DNA from 2 places in the Vibrio sp. QJM3NY_35 genome. Region 1 is predicted to be linked to the other one. Evidence: predicted binding sites of a transcription regulator. Region 1 holds the regulator's gene; the other holds the start of a gene.

What was found. Region 1 encodes PurR, which represses purine synthesis genes. Its sites were predicted from a motif close to TNANGNAAACGTTTNCNTNA; they were not measured.
Region 2: a site for PurR is predicted at 5,937-5,956, ahead of purE (5-(carboxyamino)imidazole ribonucleotide mutase). Genes of this name have one in related genera too.

The regions. Positions count from the first base shown of each region.
Region 1 is NZ_CM173507.1:2,212,613-2,221,025, reverse strand. Features, by position in the region: gene glgA (glycogen synthase GlgA) at 1-1,058, shown strand, start outside; gene AC3CH3_RS09950 (alpha/beta fold hydrolase) at 1,344-2,141, shown strand; gene AC3CH3_RS09945 (putative signal transducing protein) at 2,272-2,589, opposite strand; gene AC3CH3_RS09940 (TVP38/TMEM64 family protein) at 2,637-3,317, opposite strand; gene AC3CH3_RS09935 (TfoX/Sxy family DNA transformation protein) at 3,441-4,031, opposite strand; cyclic di-GMP riboswitch class I at 4,159-4,244, opposite strand; gene purR (HTH-type transcriptional repressor PurR) at 4,415-5,419, opposite strand; gene torD (molecular chaperone TorD) at 5,735-6,382, opposite strand; gene torR (two-component system response regulator TorR) at 6,640-7,353, shown strand; gene elyC (envelope biogenesis factor ElyC) at 7,519-8,370, opposite strand.
Region 2 is NZ_CM173507.1:3,346,189-3,354,601, reverse strand. Features, by position in the region: gene fmt (methionyl-tRNA formyltransferase) at 1-201, opposite strand, end outside; gene def (peptide deformylase) at 239-751, opposite strand; gene AC3CH3_RS15265 (LysM peptidoglycan-binding domain-containing protein) at 892-1,983, shown strand; gene dprA (DNA-processing protein DprA) at 1,980-3,092, shown strand; gene AC3CH3_RS15255 (DUF494 family protein) at 3,096-3,572, shown strand; gene AC3CH3_RS15250 (DNA topoisomerase family protein) at 3,585-4,154, shown strand; gene AC3CH3_RS15245 (5-(carboxyamino)imidazole ribonucleotide synthase) at 4,245-5,375, opposite strand; gene purE (5-(carboxyamino)imidazole ribonucleotide mutase) at 5,381-5,866, opposite strand; gene tsaC (L-threonylcarbamoyladenylate synthase type 1 TsaC) at 6,062-6,619, shown strand; gene hemF (oxygen-dependent coproporphyrinogen oxidase) at 6,639-7,556, shown strand; gene aroE (shikimate dehydrogenase) at 7,631-8,413, shown strand, end outside.

The DNA.
Region 1 (8,413 bases):
CGGATATCATTCATGCAAATGACTGGCATACTGGTTTCGTTCCTTTCTTGCTTAAATCGCGTTATCAACAACACGATTTCTTTGAAAATACGCGCAGTGTTATCTCGATTCACAATGCGGTTTTTAAAGGTGTGTTCGCATACGATGAACTGCAATTCTTACCAGAGATGCACAGTTACCATGTACCTGAAGCTTCAGTGAGTGATACTCATGTCACTATGCTAAGAGCCGGCGTGATGTGTGCGGATAAAGTGAACGCAGTAAGTCCTACCTATGCAGAAGAGTTGAAAACGGAATTAGGTAGCCACGGTATGGCTGCAGAATTCCAACACAGATCGGCTGATCTGTTCGGCATTTTGAATGGGTGTGATTACGGGGCTTGGAATCCGGAAACTGATGCTTTCCTACCTCGTAAATACAAAGCGACCAAACACAGCATGGTTCGCGGAAAATCAGCTTGTAAGCAAAAACTGCAACAAGATGTAGGTTTACCCGTTGCCGATTGCGCGGTTTATGGCATGGTTTGTCGCTTGACGAATCAAAAAGGTGTTCATTACTTACTGCCTATCATTGAACAGTTTTTGAAAAATGATCTTCAGATCGTGATTGTCGGTACTGGCGATCCGGTTTTGGCGAGTCAATTGAAAGAGCTATCAGCCCTTCACTCAGATAAGTTCTCGTTCGTGGAAGCGTACAATAATGAACTTGCGCACTTGGTTGAAGCGGGCTCTGATTTCTTCTTAATGCCTTCGGAGTTCGAACCGTGTGGCTTAAACCAAATCTACAGCATGGCTTACGGTACTTTGCCGATTGTTCGTTCTGTGGGAGGTTTAAAAGACAGTGTGAATGATTACGATGAGGATCCTGAAGTCGCGACTGGGTTTGCTTTTGAAGAGCCAACACCGCAAGCGTTATTGGCTGTGTTACATCGTTCATTACTGCTTTACGCACAAAACCCATCTGAAATTAAGCGTGTTCAGCTTTATGCGATGCAGCAAGATTTTAGTTGGGAAGATGCGGCTAAAGAATACCTAGCTATGTACCATTCAGCATTTTAACTTGTTGACTTAGTTTTAAAATTAGCTGGCGAGCGACAACCGCTCGCAATAAATGAAGGCGCTCTAATTGTAGAGTGCCTTTTTGTTTCCTGGTCAGAGCACATCACGTTTACGAAGACAAAGCTTGCAAACTCATTTTAGTCAGGTAGAAAAGGTGAGGTAGGTATTCACATGACTAATGATAGGTTTGACACTATTATCACTTAAAGTTCTTAATAGCGTGATATCCTTAGTCATCGCCTCGTGATGAGGCATAGCTCCATTCCAATAATTAAAGCGATAGGTATGTCTGAGAGTTTACTATTTCATAAAACATTTACTCACCCTACGAGCGATGAGTGGGTTGTATTTGTGCATGGCGCAGGAGGCAGTTCCTCCATCTGGTTCAAGCAGATCAAAGCGTATAAACAGCATTTCAACTTACTTCTCATTGATCTGAGAGGGCACGGTAAATCAGACAATATACTTAAAGGGCTGATTTCGAATCGCTATACGTTTAAATCGGTGACGCTTGATATTCTTAAAGTGTTAGACCATCTTAAGATCCGTTCTGCACATTTCGTCGGCATGTCTTTGGGCACGATTATTGTGCGTAACGTTGCAGAGCTCGCGGCTGGCCGTGTACGTTCAATGGTACTGGGTGGTGCTGTCACTAAGCTAAACACTCGCTCTCAAGTCTTAATCAAGTTGGGTAACCTCAGCAAGCACATCATTCCTTACATGTGGTTATACAGCCTTTTTGCTTATGTTGTGATGCCACAAAAAAGCCAAAAAGAGTCTCGTCATCTTTTTATCCGCGAAGCAAAAAAACTGTGCCAGAAAGAATTTAAACGCTGGTTTATCCTCACGGCTGATGTAAACCCCTTGATGAAATATTTTAAAGATAGAGAGCTACCAATACCGACTCTTTATTTGATGGGTGAACGTGACTACATGTTTATTAAGCCTGTAAAAGAAATGGTTGCAGCGCATGAGTCGAGCGAGCTAGTGGAGATTCCGAATTGTGGGCACGTATGTAACGTGGAAAACCCTGAAGAGTTTAATCAGCGTTCGATTGCGTTTATTCAAAAACAAATTCAGTGATTTTCTAAACGCGAAATCAAAGATGATGATGGAATCGAATTGAAATAAAAACGGGAAGCTAATTTTAGCTTCCCGTTTTTATTTGGAGGAGGTATCGGCCTAATTGTCTTATAAGGTCACTGAAACTCTGCTATTCGGGTGAAGCAGCACCGCACTGCCAACAAGAGCCGAATTGCGCTTCGTTGACTTCATGACACTCACCACAACGCCACTCTTCATAGATGATCGAATCTTGCTGCTTTTGGTAGTCATTGACGAGCATGCGAGCTTCACTGGCCAATTCTGGCTCATATAACCACACGTAAGGGTCAGTTTCTTCCGTAAATGGGATTTCCCCCTTCAATCCGAACAATCCCTCACCACGAACTTCACAGGCAATATTCTCGCTTTCTAATAATCCACAGATGATATGAGCTTCTGTCGGATTCGATGCACTGAAGATTTTCATTGAAATAGAACCTTATTCGGCTATCTGTGTTATTTAGCTATTATAAATTATTCAGCTACGGGCGCTGAGCGAAACTTACCCATCAACCATTTAGCAACTATTGGGAATATCCCCAATAACGCAAATGACAATAGTACTGAAGGGGAGACGATGCCCGAAAGTGAATCAATTTCTGCGAGCTGAGTACCAGCATTCAAGAAAACCGCCGTCCCCGGTAACATCCCGATTTGACTCGTAATGTAGTAACGACTCACTGACATCGGTGTTAGACCCATCAATAGGTTAATAAGGAAAAATGGGAATACAGGGATCAGACGCAGAGAAAATAGGTAAAACGCGCCGTCTTTTTCAACCCCCTTGTTAATTGTCGCCAATTTGTCACCAAACTTGGTTTGAATCCAGTCACGCAATAGGTAACGGCTACTTAAGAAGGCTAAAGTCGCACCGATCGCACTCGCGAAAGATACCAGCAGCAAGCTATTCCAGAAGCCAAATAGAGCAGCTCCAAGCAGGGTAACAACAGCGGCGCCAGGAATTGAGAAAGCAGTGATCATTACATACGCAACAAAATAGATAGCGGCAGCAGCAATAAAGTTGCTGTCAATATAGTCATTTAAAACGGCTTGTTGGGCCTTAGCATTTTCAAGCGTGAGGTATTGACCAAAATTGACGCCTAACAAGACGATGGTTACTACCAATATAATACCCAATATCATTTTCTTACTCATTGATACTTCCTCTAAATTTTCAATGCATATCGATAGTATAGATAGACAGGTAAAGCTTAGATTAACTTTCAGCAGATATAAAAAAAGCCGCAAAAAATGCGGCTTAGTTATGTAGATACAATGTTAATTGACGCGATTGATAAGCTCTTCACGACGCTGCTGCGGTATAACTGACCAATGTGTACCATTGATCGCACCTTCTAGCGCCCAAAGTAGTTCAATACTGACAGAAGACGCATGCGATTCTTTGATGGCGTTAAATGCGTTTACAGAGCCAGATTCATATAAACGTTCTACAGAATCGATCCCTGCCTTTTTCAACATACGCTCGGTAGCGAGTCGAAGATTAGGCAGATCTTTGAGTCGGGTCGGCTTAGCAGAAGACTGCTCAGCTTTTTCTTCTTTAGCAAAACCTAGAGACGTGGTTGCAAGCTGCAAGATTTTCTCTTGGTCTTGCCAGAGGCCTTCAGGTAAAGCGAAATATTTAGTAACGACAGGGAAACCACGTTTTTTGTAGACGTACGGTTGAAACCCTTGTTGTTCGAATTGTTTCGTTGTGCCTTTGTCTGCGCGTATGTGCAACTGGTCATTTACAACCAGAGCAAACATAGTGTCATCAGCAAAAAGACCGAAGCCACCAAACATTGAGCGTGATTTTATTTTTCCTAGGGACTCAAATAACTTCATCGAGTCCTTTAGTATCGGTTTATCCATGTTATTTATCTCGGTGTATTTGAACTACGCCACCAAATAAGCAGGTCCGAGAGATTAGCAAAATGTTGCAATTAAATTGTCAATAAGCCGTAAATTACCAAATTATTAGTAGTTACTGCATTTTGCCATCGGTAACCCCGCTACCATACCAACGAGTGGTTTAGGCCGGAAGCTTTGCGTCTCACTCTTTCGAGTGGTTTGCCCTGTGCGTGACTGATTGAATAGAATAAAGTTTTTGTTGAATGAAGCTCACAGTTGATATTTCAAAATGTGATATTGCTTCAATTAATGATCTTTCTGTTGTGCATCTGGGTTCATTATAGTTGCTGATAAAAAAAGCGCACCTAAAGGTGCGCTTGATGAAATTAAACTCGAATTATCAATTAATTTAACGTTTTAACTGTGCTTCGTTCAACAATTTCAGGGTGCATTTCGAAGACGCGTTTTTCGTGGTCTTTGTCTTTGATGCGCTCTAATAGAATTTCGAATGCATTCTTACCAACACGACGTTTTGGTTGGTGAACGGTCGTTAGCGGCGGAGAGAAGTATTCAGCCAGTTCGATATTGTCGTAACCGATCACTGAGATATCTTCTGGAATGCGAATGCCTTTTTCTTGCAGGCGGCTCATTAAGCCGAGTGCCATTGTGTCGTTAAAGCAGAATACCGCTGTTGGACGATCTTCCATCTCAACGATTTGTTCTGCAGCAAGAACAGCCGTATCACACTCGAAGTTACCTTCGATGATCATATTTTCATCAGCAGAAATCTTTGCTTCATTCAGTGCGCGCTTGTAACCGGCAATACGTTCAACACATGCTGCTTTGTCTAAGTGGCCACTTAAACATGCAATCTTAGAGTGACCGCGTTCAATAAGGTATTTGGTCGCTAGGTAGCCACCTTCTTCAGAGTTATCGATGATCTTATCAGCCTGAGAGCTCTCTGGGCCCCAGTCCATGATAACTTTAGGGATGTCAGCGTGACGGTCTAACATCTCTCTTAGTTCTTCAGTTAGGTCAGAACACATAACTAAGATGCCATCTACACGTTTCTCTGCAAGCATTCGAATATAGTCACGTTGCTTCTCATAGATACCGCCCGTATTACACAGGATCAAAGTGTAACCTTGACGGTAGCAGTAGCTCTCAACACCATCGATAACTTCAGAGAAGAATAGGTTAGTTGATTGAGTCACTAGCATGCCGATGGTGCGTGTTGTATTACACTTCAAACTACGAGCGACAGCACTTGGTGCATAGTTCAGTTCATCTACGGCTTTGTTTACTTTTTCTTGAGTTGCTTCTGCAACAAAGCGAGTTTTGTTGATTACGTGAGAAACGGTTGTTGTTGATACGCCGGCTAAGCGAGCGACATCTTTTATAGTGGCCATGGTTTTATCCTATTAGAAGCTACTTTCCCAAAGTACGGAATAAAGTAGCCGTTAAGCTACCTAACTAAGAGCTTAAATTTGTAGGGCTCTTTGGGTACTAAAGTGCTAAAAAACAAAAAACCGCTATTGAGCGGCTTGTCTTAACACCGAAATGCTCTGAACTTTAATAAGCATAGCATTTCGTGAATGTTTCATATTTTATCGTTTGCGGTCACAATTTTAGACTGACTAGAAATTACTCGCAATAAAATTCACCCAGAAATCCGGGTGAATTGTCACATTCTACTGAATTTATTTACCTAGTCATCCAATAAGCTATTCACCAGCTAAATATTGAGTGTCTAATTGACAGAATGCGAGTAGCAAAGATGAGACGGAGGCGTAGAAACCGAATTCATCAACGTCATGACATTTCACGTTGAACTTTGGTACCCAAGTCAGCAGTTGTTGTTCGATAAACTGCTGTTGAACGGCAAATGAATTCTCTAGCTCTTCTTCAATATCCGTTTCGTTTGAACGAATGATCAAGTTACCAAGGAAATCGAGTTCGATAGCAATGTGGTCTGCTGGCTCTTTTAGATCTTGGTTCACCACTAAATTGTGCTTAGCCATGATCTCTTCCATATCTTTTGCAGGCTTATCATTCAAAAGGCCAGTTTCACCGATATACATAGAAGCGTAAGGAAGAGCACCGTGTTTATCTGTTTTTAAGAAAAGATCGCAAAAGTCTGCAGACAATTCTAGTTGAGCATCTTCACGTGTTTGTAGGCGGTTAAGCGCATCCACTAGCTTATCAATCGCTGGCTTTAGTGTTTCATTTTCGCCTAGACCAGTTAGGAAAGAACGAATTTCAACAGAGTGGTAGTGATCGAGTTCTTCTTGAGTCAGTTCTTTGGCGAACAAGCTTGATAGCCACCAGTATATTTCTGCTCTTTGCTCGTTGAACGCTTTCGTATCTTTCATTTAAATAATCCTAATATCATCTTTCGTCATACTTAGGGTATGAAGGCTAACTAAACAGTGATACTTATCGAACACAAAGTCACTCGTTAGTAGTAATACCTATATTGAATTGCGATGGACGATAAATAGCAAGGTTTAAGATTGTCTTGTATCAAAAAAAATCCATGTTTCTGGCTTTTATCTTCTGTACCACTAGAATTGTTACTAGTTATGAATAGAATAGTCACTGAAACTATTAAATAAGAAAAGTGGTGTAGATGAGCTATCACGTATTAGTCGTAGAAGATGATGTGGTAACCCGCAGTAAACTGGTTGGATACTTCCAGAACGAGGGTTATACAGTGAGCGAAGCAGAAAGCGGCGCTCAAATGAGAAACGTGTTAGAAGAAAACAACGTTGACCTCATTATGCTGGACATCAACTTACCAGGCGAAGATGGATTGATGCTAACTCGCGAATTACGCAGTCAATCAGACATTGGAATTATTTTAGTTACTGGACGCACGGATAGCATCGACAAGATCGTTGGCCTTGAAATGGGCGCTGACGATTACGTTACTAAACCCTTCGAACTTCGCGAGTTATTAGTTCGAGTTAAAAACCTACTTTGGCGTATCTCTGCTGCTCGTAAAACAGCAGCGGGCGCTGTAGAAGAAACATCAGATGAGTCTGTGGTTCGTTTTGGTGAGTGGACATTTGATATCCCTCGTCGTGCGTTAAGCAAAAACGGCGAACCGGTGAAACTGACCAAAGCAGAATACGAACTGCTAGTGGCGTTGTCTTCTTACCCTAACCAAGTATTAAGCCGCGAACGTATTCTGAATATGATCAGTCACCGAGTGGACGCGCCTAATGACCGTACTATCGACGTGCTGATTCGTCGTATGCGTGCAAAAATGGAGTTCGATCCTAAGAACCCACAAATTTTTGTGACGGTTCACGGTGAAGGTTACATGTTCGCTGGTGATTGATTTCCTTCGGGAGTGATTAATTAACAACGACATTTAAACGTAAAAAGCCGAGACATCATTGATGTCTCGGCTTTTTTATTACTCAGCTTTTACTGTTAACGACCAGAGAATCTACAAATACTTGGCGACTCTGTCTGCTCAGATGAGTTTAAAGATTCAATGGGCTTATTGAGGCTGAGCCGCAGAAACGTCACCGTCATCTTCAATTAAGCTGGAAGCTTCTGGAATAACAGGCTCTTCAACAATGTCATTGCTTGTATCTAGCCAATCACGCAGGCTTTGCCAAACCAATCCCATGGTTTCGTGCCAGTAACGCTCAGTCTGCTCAAGGTAAAGAGCTTTTGGCATGTACTTGTTCCAAGGCTCAACAATACCTTCTTGTGCAAGGTAGTTAGTTGGTGCCGGCAGTGGTTTCATTCCAGCAGCATTGAATTCGTTCAGTGCGCGAGTCATATGGCTCGCTGAAGTCACCAACACCATTCTTTTATTCTTAACGAACGCAGCGGCTTGGCGTGCTTCTTCCCAGGTGTCTTTTGCTGTTTCAAGCAGAATGATGTTTGGCTTTGCTACGCCAAGTGCTAATGCAACTTTAGCCATCATTCTTGCGTTACTGACTTCAGTGCCTGCGCCATAGCCAGACAAAATGAGTTTTGCACCAGGATAAAGACGTAGAATACGAATCCCTTCACTTAAACGCATCAGGCCGGTGCGGCTAAGTTCTGATGTCGGTGGAATTTGGTCGTCTACGACGTGACCACTTCCGAGAACCATCACGTAATCGACGGTTTCATCGACAGGTAAAAATGCGGTGTGTTGCCTTTCCATTGGCATTAAAAGTTGACTAGAAACTGGTTGGAAAGCGATTAGGAAAATACCACATAGGGCTGAAAGGGTGATTAGACAACCCGTCTTCCTTTTGGTAGTAAACATCACTAGGGCTAAACCCAGAAAAGCGAGAATTAACATTGCTGGCAGTGGCATCAATAGCGAAGACACTACTTTTTTCAGCTCAAACATATCCGAATAGTCCGAAAAAACATCACTTAGTAGTAAAAAGAGA
Region 2 (8,413 bases), 1.1 Mb from region 1:
TTCTGGTTGGTAAAACGGAATGTTATTTTCAAGTGCGATGTTTTTTACTGGGCTCGCAGTCAGTTTTTTACCGCGGCCTGCTGGGCGATCTGGCTGTGTGTAAACAGCAACAACTTCATGCTCCGAAGACAACAACGCCGCCAAGTGACGGGCGGCGAAATCCGGAGTACCTGCAAAGACAATTCTTAAAGACTGACTCAAGGTAGGCTTCCTTCTAATTTAGTAATAGCAGCGGTTATTAACCTTGTTTCTCGTTGAAACGTTTGATCTTCGCTAGCTTATCTTGGATACGTTTACGCTTTAATGGCGATAGGTAATCAACAAACAACTTGCCTTCTAGGTGGTCAAGTTCGTGCTGAACACAGATAGCCAGAAGGTCGTCAGCGTCGAATGTGAATTCGTTGCCGTCACGGTCTAATGCTTTAACCGTTACTTCTGCAGCGCGAGGTACTAGAGCTCGAGCGCCTGGTACAGATAGGCAGCCTTCTTCGATTCCATCTTCGCCGCGTTTCTCAGTAATTTCAGGATTGATAAGCACCATTGGCTCATCACGTGTTTCTGAAATATCGATAACAACGATGCGTTGGTGGAAATCTACTTGCGTTGCCGCAAGGCCGATACCTTCTTCGTCATACATGGTTTCAATCATGTCATCAACGAACTTTTGAATCTCTGGGGTAACTTCTTTTACCGGTTTCGCCACGGTACGTAGACGATCATCTGGTAATGTTAATACTTGTAATACAGACATATACACTCGAAATATTGAACTGTGCCGAAACAGCTTAAACCTTGTTGGCTCAATTCTAGACATTTTAGAGGTCAAATGACAGCATCCTGAAGGTAATTCTCAAATCAGATGTCATATATTCAGACCAAGGAACCTAGGTCATGCGTCATTTTTCTCCCATTTTTTCTCTCGTTTGTGCCTCGCTTTCGTTCACCGCTACGGCTGGAAATAGCGCTCAACCTTTAACCATTAAGCAGGGCGCACCTGAGGCGTATGTGGTGGTAAAGGGCGATACCTTATGGGATATATCTGCGATGTATCTTGATAGCCCGTGGTTGTGGCCAAGGTTATGGCAGGTAAACCCTGAGATAGAAAACCCTCATCTTATATATCCCGGAGATAAACTGTCTTTGGTTTGGATTAATGGTGAGCCGGTATTGAGCCTTAAACCGGTTATCAAGCTGAGCCCTAAGATTCGTGTCTCGGAGAAGAAAGCGGTGCCAACCGTCAATGAGGGGCTGGTTCTACCGTATCTACAATCTGACCGCTTGGTCGAACAGCAAGACATTCAATCGGCTCAACGAGTATTAGGGACCAGTGATGGTAAACGCTTCTTATCGGGTGAAGACCGGTTGTTTATATCAGGTAACCAGCAACATCAAAAATGGGGTATCTACCGCGCCGTTGAAACCTACCAACGACAGCAACCTCAAGCGAGTATGACCTCATTACGTTTGGTCGCCACGGCACGCTTAAAAGAAGTGGACGCTGAGTTCAGTAGCTTACAGATAGAGACTCAGCTGCAAGAGGTGCTGCTTAACGATCTCGTGTTACCAGAGCTTGGTGTTGATCAGGTGAAGCTCTCAACCACATTTTATCCAGCGCCTAGTGCGGCGGGTCAGTTTGCTAATATACTGGGTTCATTGGATGGCAGCCAATACAGTGCAAAGAATCAAGTGGTCGTTATTAATAAAGGCTCACAGGACAACCTTCGCCAAGGCTCTATGTTTACGCTCAGCGAGAGCGGGGCTGTGGTGTTTGGTAAGCAAGGTGAATACAGCTACAAAGAGTCTGCGGCGAGCGATAAGGTGCAATTGCCAAGTACCTCGCTGGGCAGCTTGATGGTTATTCGCCCTTACGAGTATTTTAGCTTGGCGTTGATCACTCAAAGCTCCAAGCCGGTTAGTAATGACATTCTTGCGGTATCGCCTTTAGACCTTGCGTTGACGGAAGAAGCTAAGGGCACCGAGTGAATGAGCAACAACTGAGTGCTTGGCTAACTTTAAGTTTTGTTCCGCAATTGGGTGGCAAACGCCTTTCTCGCTTGCTGAGTATCGATTCCCCTTCGAACCTTGTTGGCTACTCAAGTCAGCAGCTGCAAGCGATGGGTTTGTCAGCTAAGCAAATATCCTATCTAAGAGAGCAAGCCCCAAGAGAAGTGGAGGCTTGCTTATCATGGCAAGCAAAACAGCCTAACCATCACATCATTACCCCGAATTGCTCGCATTATCCCAAACTGCTGAATGAGACCGCCTCCGCGCCAAGCGTGCTTTTCGTTAAAGGTCACGTTGAAAAGCTGATTGAGCCTCAAATCGCTATGGTCGGCAGTCGCAATGCCAGTCTCGAAGGGTTGCAAACCGCGAAGTCGTTCGCCAAAGAGTTTGTGCAAAACGGTTTGATTGTCACCAGTGGCTTAGCGCTCGGTATCGATGGCTATGCTCATGATGGTGCTCTAGATAAAGGAGGGGAAACTTTTGCTGTATTGGGTTCTGGATTGGATTCCATTTATCCTGCGCGACACAGAAATTTAGCCGATAGGATCTGTGAAAATGGCGCATTGATTTCAGAGTTTCGCCCAAGTGCCAAACCACGACCTGAACATTTCCCTCGCCGTAACCGTATTATAAGTGGTCTGTCGTTAGGAACCTTGGTGGTTGAAGCGGCTGAGAAGAGTGGCTCTTTGATTACGGCTCGATATGCGATGGAGCAAGGTCGAGAAGTGTTTGCGTTGCCCGGTTCAATTCATAGCCCAACCAGTCGTGGAGGTAACAGTCTCATTAAAGCTGGAGCATGTTTAGTGCAAAATGCTCAAGATGTTCTGATTGAAATAAAGAGTCTGTTAAACTGGTCTATAGATCAACAGCCGAGCTTATTCGAACCTACGCAGAATGAGGGTGAAAATGAACAATTGCCATTTCCACAGCTGTTAGCTAACGTAGGATTAGAGGCGACACCCGTTGATATTTTGGCACAGAGAACCCATATACCTGTGCATGAAGTCATGATGCAGCTTTTAGAGCTTGAGCTCTCAGGGCATGTTGTTGCAGTTTCCGGTGGCTATATTCGAAAGGGGAGAGGCTAAGCTATGATGATGGACATACTGATGTACTTGTTTGAAACCTACATCCATAGCGATTCTGAATTGCAGGTGGATCAAGACGAACTTGAAGATGAGCTTCTTCGAGCAGGGTTTCACCAAGACGATATTTATAAGGCCCTCCATTGGTTAGAAGATCTTGCGGCACTGCAAGATACTGACAACCAAGCGGCGATTACTATGTGTTCCAACACCTCGATGCGCGTTTACACCAGTAGAGAGGTATCGCGTATTAATATGGAGTGTCGAGGTTTCTTACTGTTCCTAGAGCAGATCAACGTGCTCACGACAGAGATTCGTGAAATGGTGATTGATCGTGTGATGGGGCTTGAGACCAACGAATTTGAATTGGATGATCTGAAATGGATTATCTTAATGGTGCTATTCAATGTACCGGGTAATGAAAGTGCTTACACGCAAATGGAAGAGCTGTTGTACACCAAAGAGCAAGGTATCTTGCATTAATACAGGCTTGTCATGAGTAGTAAGATTGATAATCAGCTTTTTTCAGCACATGAACATGCGTTAGAGCATGAACCATGTCCACAGTGTGGTGGAGAGCTTCAGCTTCGCCATGGTAAGTACGGCCCATTTTTGGGCTGTAAGCAGTATCCGAGCTGTGATTACATCAAGCCTTTGCATCAAAACGATGGCCATGTGGTGAAAGAGCTGGGTGTACCGTGTCCTAAATGCCAAAATGAATTGGTACTAAGACAAGGTCGCTTTGGGATGTTCATTGGCTGTAGCAACTATCCAGAGTGTAATCACATCGAATCTTTGGACCAACCAAAAGAACAACCTGAAGAGCAGCCGCTGGTTGCATGCCCTGAGTGTGGTAGAGGCCATTTGGTTGAGCGTAAATCTCGCTATGGCAAAACCTTCTATGCCTGTGATAACTACCCTAAATGTAAGTTTGCTGTTAATCAGCCTCCTGTTATAGGCCGCTGTGAAGAGTGCTATTTTCCGCTGTTACTTGAGAAGAAAACAGCCAGTGGAACCAAAAAGCAATGCGCTGATCGCAAGTGTCATCACATTCAATCTCAGTAGTCATGCTAGTCACAGTAAGTGAATGGCCAGAAATAAAAAACGGCGCTCAATGAGCGCCGTTTCTACATCCATCAATAAGCCAATGCAGGCTTACTTCATCTGTTCAGCAAACTCATGCACAGCAGGGTAGGCTTGCTTATCAAGAATATCAGCCAATGAGCACAACGCTCTTTGCAGCTCTGCGTTGTAGTCAGCGCTCACGTTAATGTGGCCCATCTTACGACCTGCACGCTTCTCTTTGCCATACCAATGAACATGACAGCCACCTTGAGCCAGAATAGCCTCAGGTAGAGTATCTTCACCAAGAATGTTGATCATTGCGGTTGGACGAATCAGCTTAGTGCTGCCTAGTGGCATGCCACACACTGCGCGCAGGTGGTTCTCAAACTGACAAGTTTCAGCACCTTGTTGCGTCCAGTGGCCAGAGTTATGAACACGTGGTGCTATCTCGTTAACCAGCAGTGAACCTTGAACATCAAAGAACTCAAGTGCTAGTACGCCAACGTAATCTAAGCGTTCTGCAATTGCTGTGAACATGGTTTTCGCTTGCTCTTGCAGTTCAATGTCATCAATCGCTGTCGATAAGCTCAACACGCCGTCGGTGTGAACATTCTCAGCCAGTGGGTACACTTGAATCTCGCCATTGGTACCGCGAGCACCAACCAGTGATACTTCACGGTCGAATGGAACGAACTCTTCAGCCACAATGGCTTGATTGTCTGTAGCTGCAATGCACTCGGCTATTTCTGTCCAAGTCGCGTCAACATTGTCTAATGTCTTTAAGCGCCACTGGCCCTTACCATCGTAGCCGCCAAGGGTGCTCTTCAATACCATTGGTAAGCCAACGTGAGCGATCGCAGCGTTAAAGTCTTCGCGAGAGTTAATCACATAGTATTTAGCATTCTTCACGTTCGCTTCGTCTAACAGCGCTTTTTCAAGGCGACGGTCACCGCCAGCTTTGATTGCTTCAGTAGTCGGTAAGAATTTACCGCTGCGCTCACATACCTCAAGTACATCGTGAGGGATATGTTCGAACTCAGCAGTAATGACGTCCGCGCGCTCAATCGCATTTTCTAAGCCGTTGCCTAGAACCGCTTGCGTTAATGGGTGAACAATATTTTTGCTGCCAACATCAAAAGCAGAAATTTCAATATTCAGGGGCGCCCCAGCTAGGGACATCATGCGAGCAAGTTGGCCCGCGCCTAACACAAGAACATGCATGGGAATTAGTCCTCAGCAGGGTTTGGATTAGCCAGAACCGTTTCTGTTTGCTCAGAGCGGAACGCTTCTACTTTTGCCATCACTTCTTCATTGTGAGTACCAATGATTTGGGCTGCTAGGATACCAGCATTGGCAGCGCCAGCTTCACCGATAGCCAAAGTACCTACCGCAATGCCTTTTGGCATCTGTACGATAGAAAGCAGAGAATCCATGCCCTTGAGTGCTTTAGACTGAACAGGAACACCTAAAACAGGTACGCTTGTGAAAGCTGCAGCCATGCCCGGAAGATGCGCAGCACCGCCAGCACCAGCAATAATCACTTTAATACCGCGCTCTTTCGCACTGGTTGCGTAATCAGCAAGCAACTGAGGTGTGCGGTGAGCAGAAACCACTTTTGTTTCGTACGCCACGCCAAACTGATCCAACATTTCTGCAGCTAGCTTCATTGTTGGCCAATCAGATTTAGAACCCATGATAATACCGACAGTCATCTCAAACTCCTTCAGGTACGATTTAATTAGTGATTAGATATTTTGCGCGCATTATACGGGTAAAATTGCTTAAGGAAAACGTTTGCTTCAGTCTAAGTTGTTAATTGATACATTTTATAAACAAATAGCTTTAGTCACAGTGAATGATAATTTGTACACTTAGCGAGTTCGATAACAGAATTAATGAGGCAACCCTTGGATAACTTTCAACATACTTTGCAGGCATTACAACAAGGTGAAGTCATTGCTTACCCGACTGAAGGCGTTTTTGGGGTCGGTTGTGATCCCGATAATCCACAAGCCATTAAGAAATTGCTCGATTTAAAACAGCGGCCGATGGAGAAAGGGTTGATCCTAATTGCTGCGAGTTACGAGCAGTTGCTGCCCTATATTGATGAAAGCCAGTTGACGGAAGCGCAGTTAGCGACCGTAAAAGCAACATGGCCAGGTCCGGTAACTTGGATAATGCCAACCAGCAGTAAAGTAACTGACTGGGTCAGCGGCCAGTTTGATTCCATTGCAGTACGAGTGACTGATCACCCTTTAGTTCAAAGAATGTGTAATGAATTCGGTAAGCCGTTAACCTCTACCAGTGCCAACCTGACCGGAGAGCCGCCTTGCATGACGACTGAAGAAGTTCAGCAGCAACTTGGCCAATATCTAGTCTCTATTTTAGAAGGTCACACGGGTGGTCGCGAGAAACCAAGCGAAATTAGAGATGCAAAAACGTCGAAAATATTAAGACAGGGTTAAACCCTGCAAAGGAAGTAAGATGTCAGCAATTGATAAAGAAGCAGTAAAGCAGTTTTTACTGAGCCTACAAGATTCGATTTGCCAACAGCTTGAACAAGCTGATGGTGCAGCTCTTTTTGAAGAAGATGCATGGCAGCGTGAACCTGGCGAACGTCTTGGTGGCGGTGGTCGAACTCGCGTGATGACCAATGGTGCGGTATTTGAGCAAGGCGGTGTTAACTTTTCTCATGTCGCTGGTAAGGCTATGCCTGCCTCTGCAACTGCTCACCGTCCTGAATTAGCCGGACGTAAGTTTGAAGCTATGGGTGTCTCATTAGTTATCCACCCTAAAAACCCATACATCCCAACCTCACACGCGAACGTACGATTCTTTATTGCCGAAAAGGAAGGGGAAGATCCTATCTGGTGGTTCGGTGGTGGTTTTGATTTAACGCCATTCTATCCTGTCGATGAAGATTGCCAATCTTGGCATCAAACTGCTAAAGACCTGTGTGCACCATTTGGTGATTATGTTTACCAAGAACACAAAGAGTGGTGTGATAAGTACTTCTATCTACCTCACCGTGATGAAACACGTGGTGTTGGCGGTCTGTTCTTTGATGACTTAAACGAGTGGGGCTTTGAAAAGAGCTTCGCTTATATGCAGGCGGTCGGTGAAGGTTTTGCAGCCGCGTATTTACCAATTGTAGAACGACGCAAAGAGACACCTTATGGTGAACGTGAGCGTGACTTCCAGCTTTATCGTCGTGGTCGCTATGTTGAATTTAACTTAGTCTATGACCGTGGCACCCTATTTGGTCTACAAAGTGGTGGTCGCACAGAATCAATATTAATGTCGATGCCGCCATTGGCTCGTTGGGAATATCGCTACGAACCTCAAGCGGGTTCACCAGAAGCTCTGCTTTATAGCGACTACCTAAAGCCTCGAGTTTGGTAGTTCTTCCTTCCTTATAGGGATAGTGATAGGGTCATCTATATAGATGACCTTTTTTATTTCTGTTAGGTAAGGATATGACACAGCAAGTAGATCGTTATGCCGTTTTCGGTAACCCTATTGGGCAAAGCAAATCGCCATTCATTCACACATTATTTGCTCGCCAAACCAGCCAACAACTTACCTATACAGCATTACAGCCAGAGCATGGTGAATTTATCACTGCTGCGAAAGCCTTTTTCAGCGAAGGTGGTAGAGGATGTAATGTCACAGCACCTTTTAAAGAAGATGCGTATCAGTTTGCCAATCGCCTTACTGAGAGGGCTGAACTAGCCGGTGCCGTAAACACACTTAAGAAGCTCGATGACGGAGAAATCATTGGTGATAACACCGATGGTGAGGGTTTAGTTCAAGACCTTCTTCAACATCAAGTTATGCTAGAAGGGGCTCGCGTTCTTCTTCTTGGCGCTGGTGGCGCCGCTCGAGGAGTGATTCAACCTCTTCTCGACCAAAAGCCACAACAGTTGGTAGTCGCTAATCGAACCAGTTCAAAGGCTCAACTTCTGGCTGAGATGTTTTCTTCACATGGCAACATCAAAGGAATAGGGTTAAGCGATGTTAATGAAGGGTTTGATGTCATCATTAACTCGACCTCGTCTGGTCTAAGTGGTCAGCTTCCTGAAGTTTCTGAGATTATCTTCAATTCGAATAGTGCTGTTTATGACATGGTTTACGGATCTGGAACCACAGTATTTAATCAATGGGCATTAGATAACGGTGTTCACGCTGCTTATGATGGTTTGGGTATGTTGGTAGGGCAGGCTGCTGAGAGCTTTATGCTGTGGCGTGGTCTTCGCCCA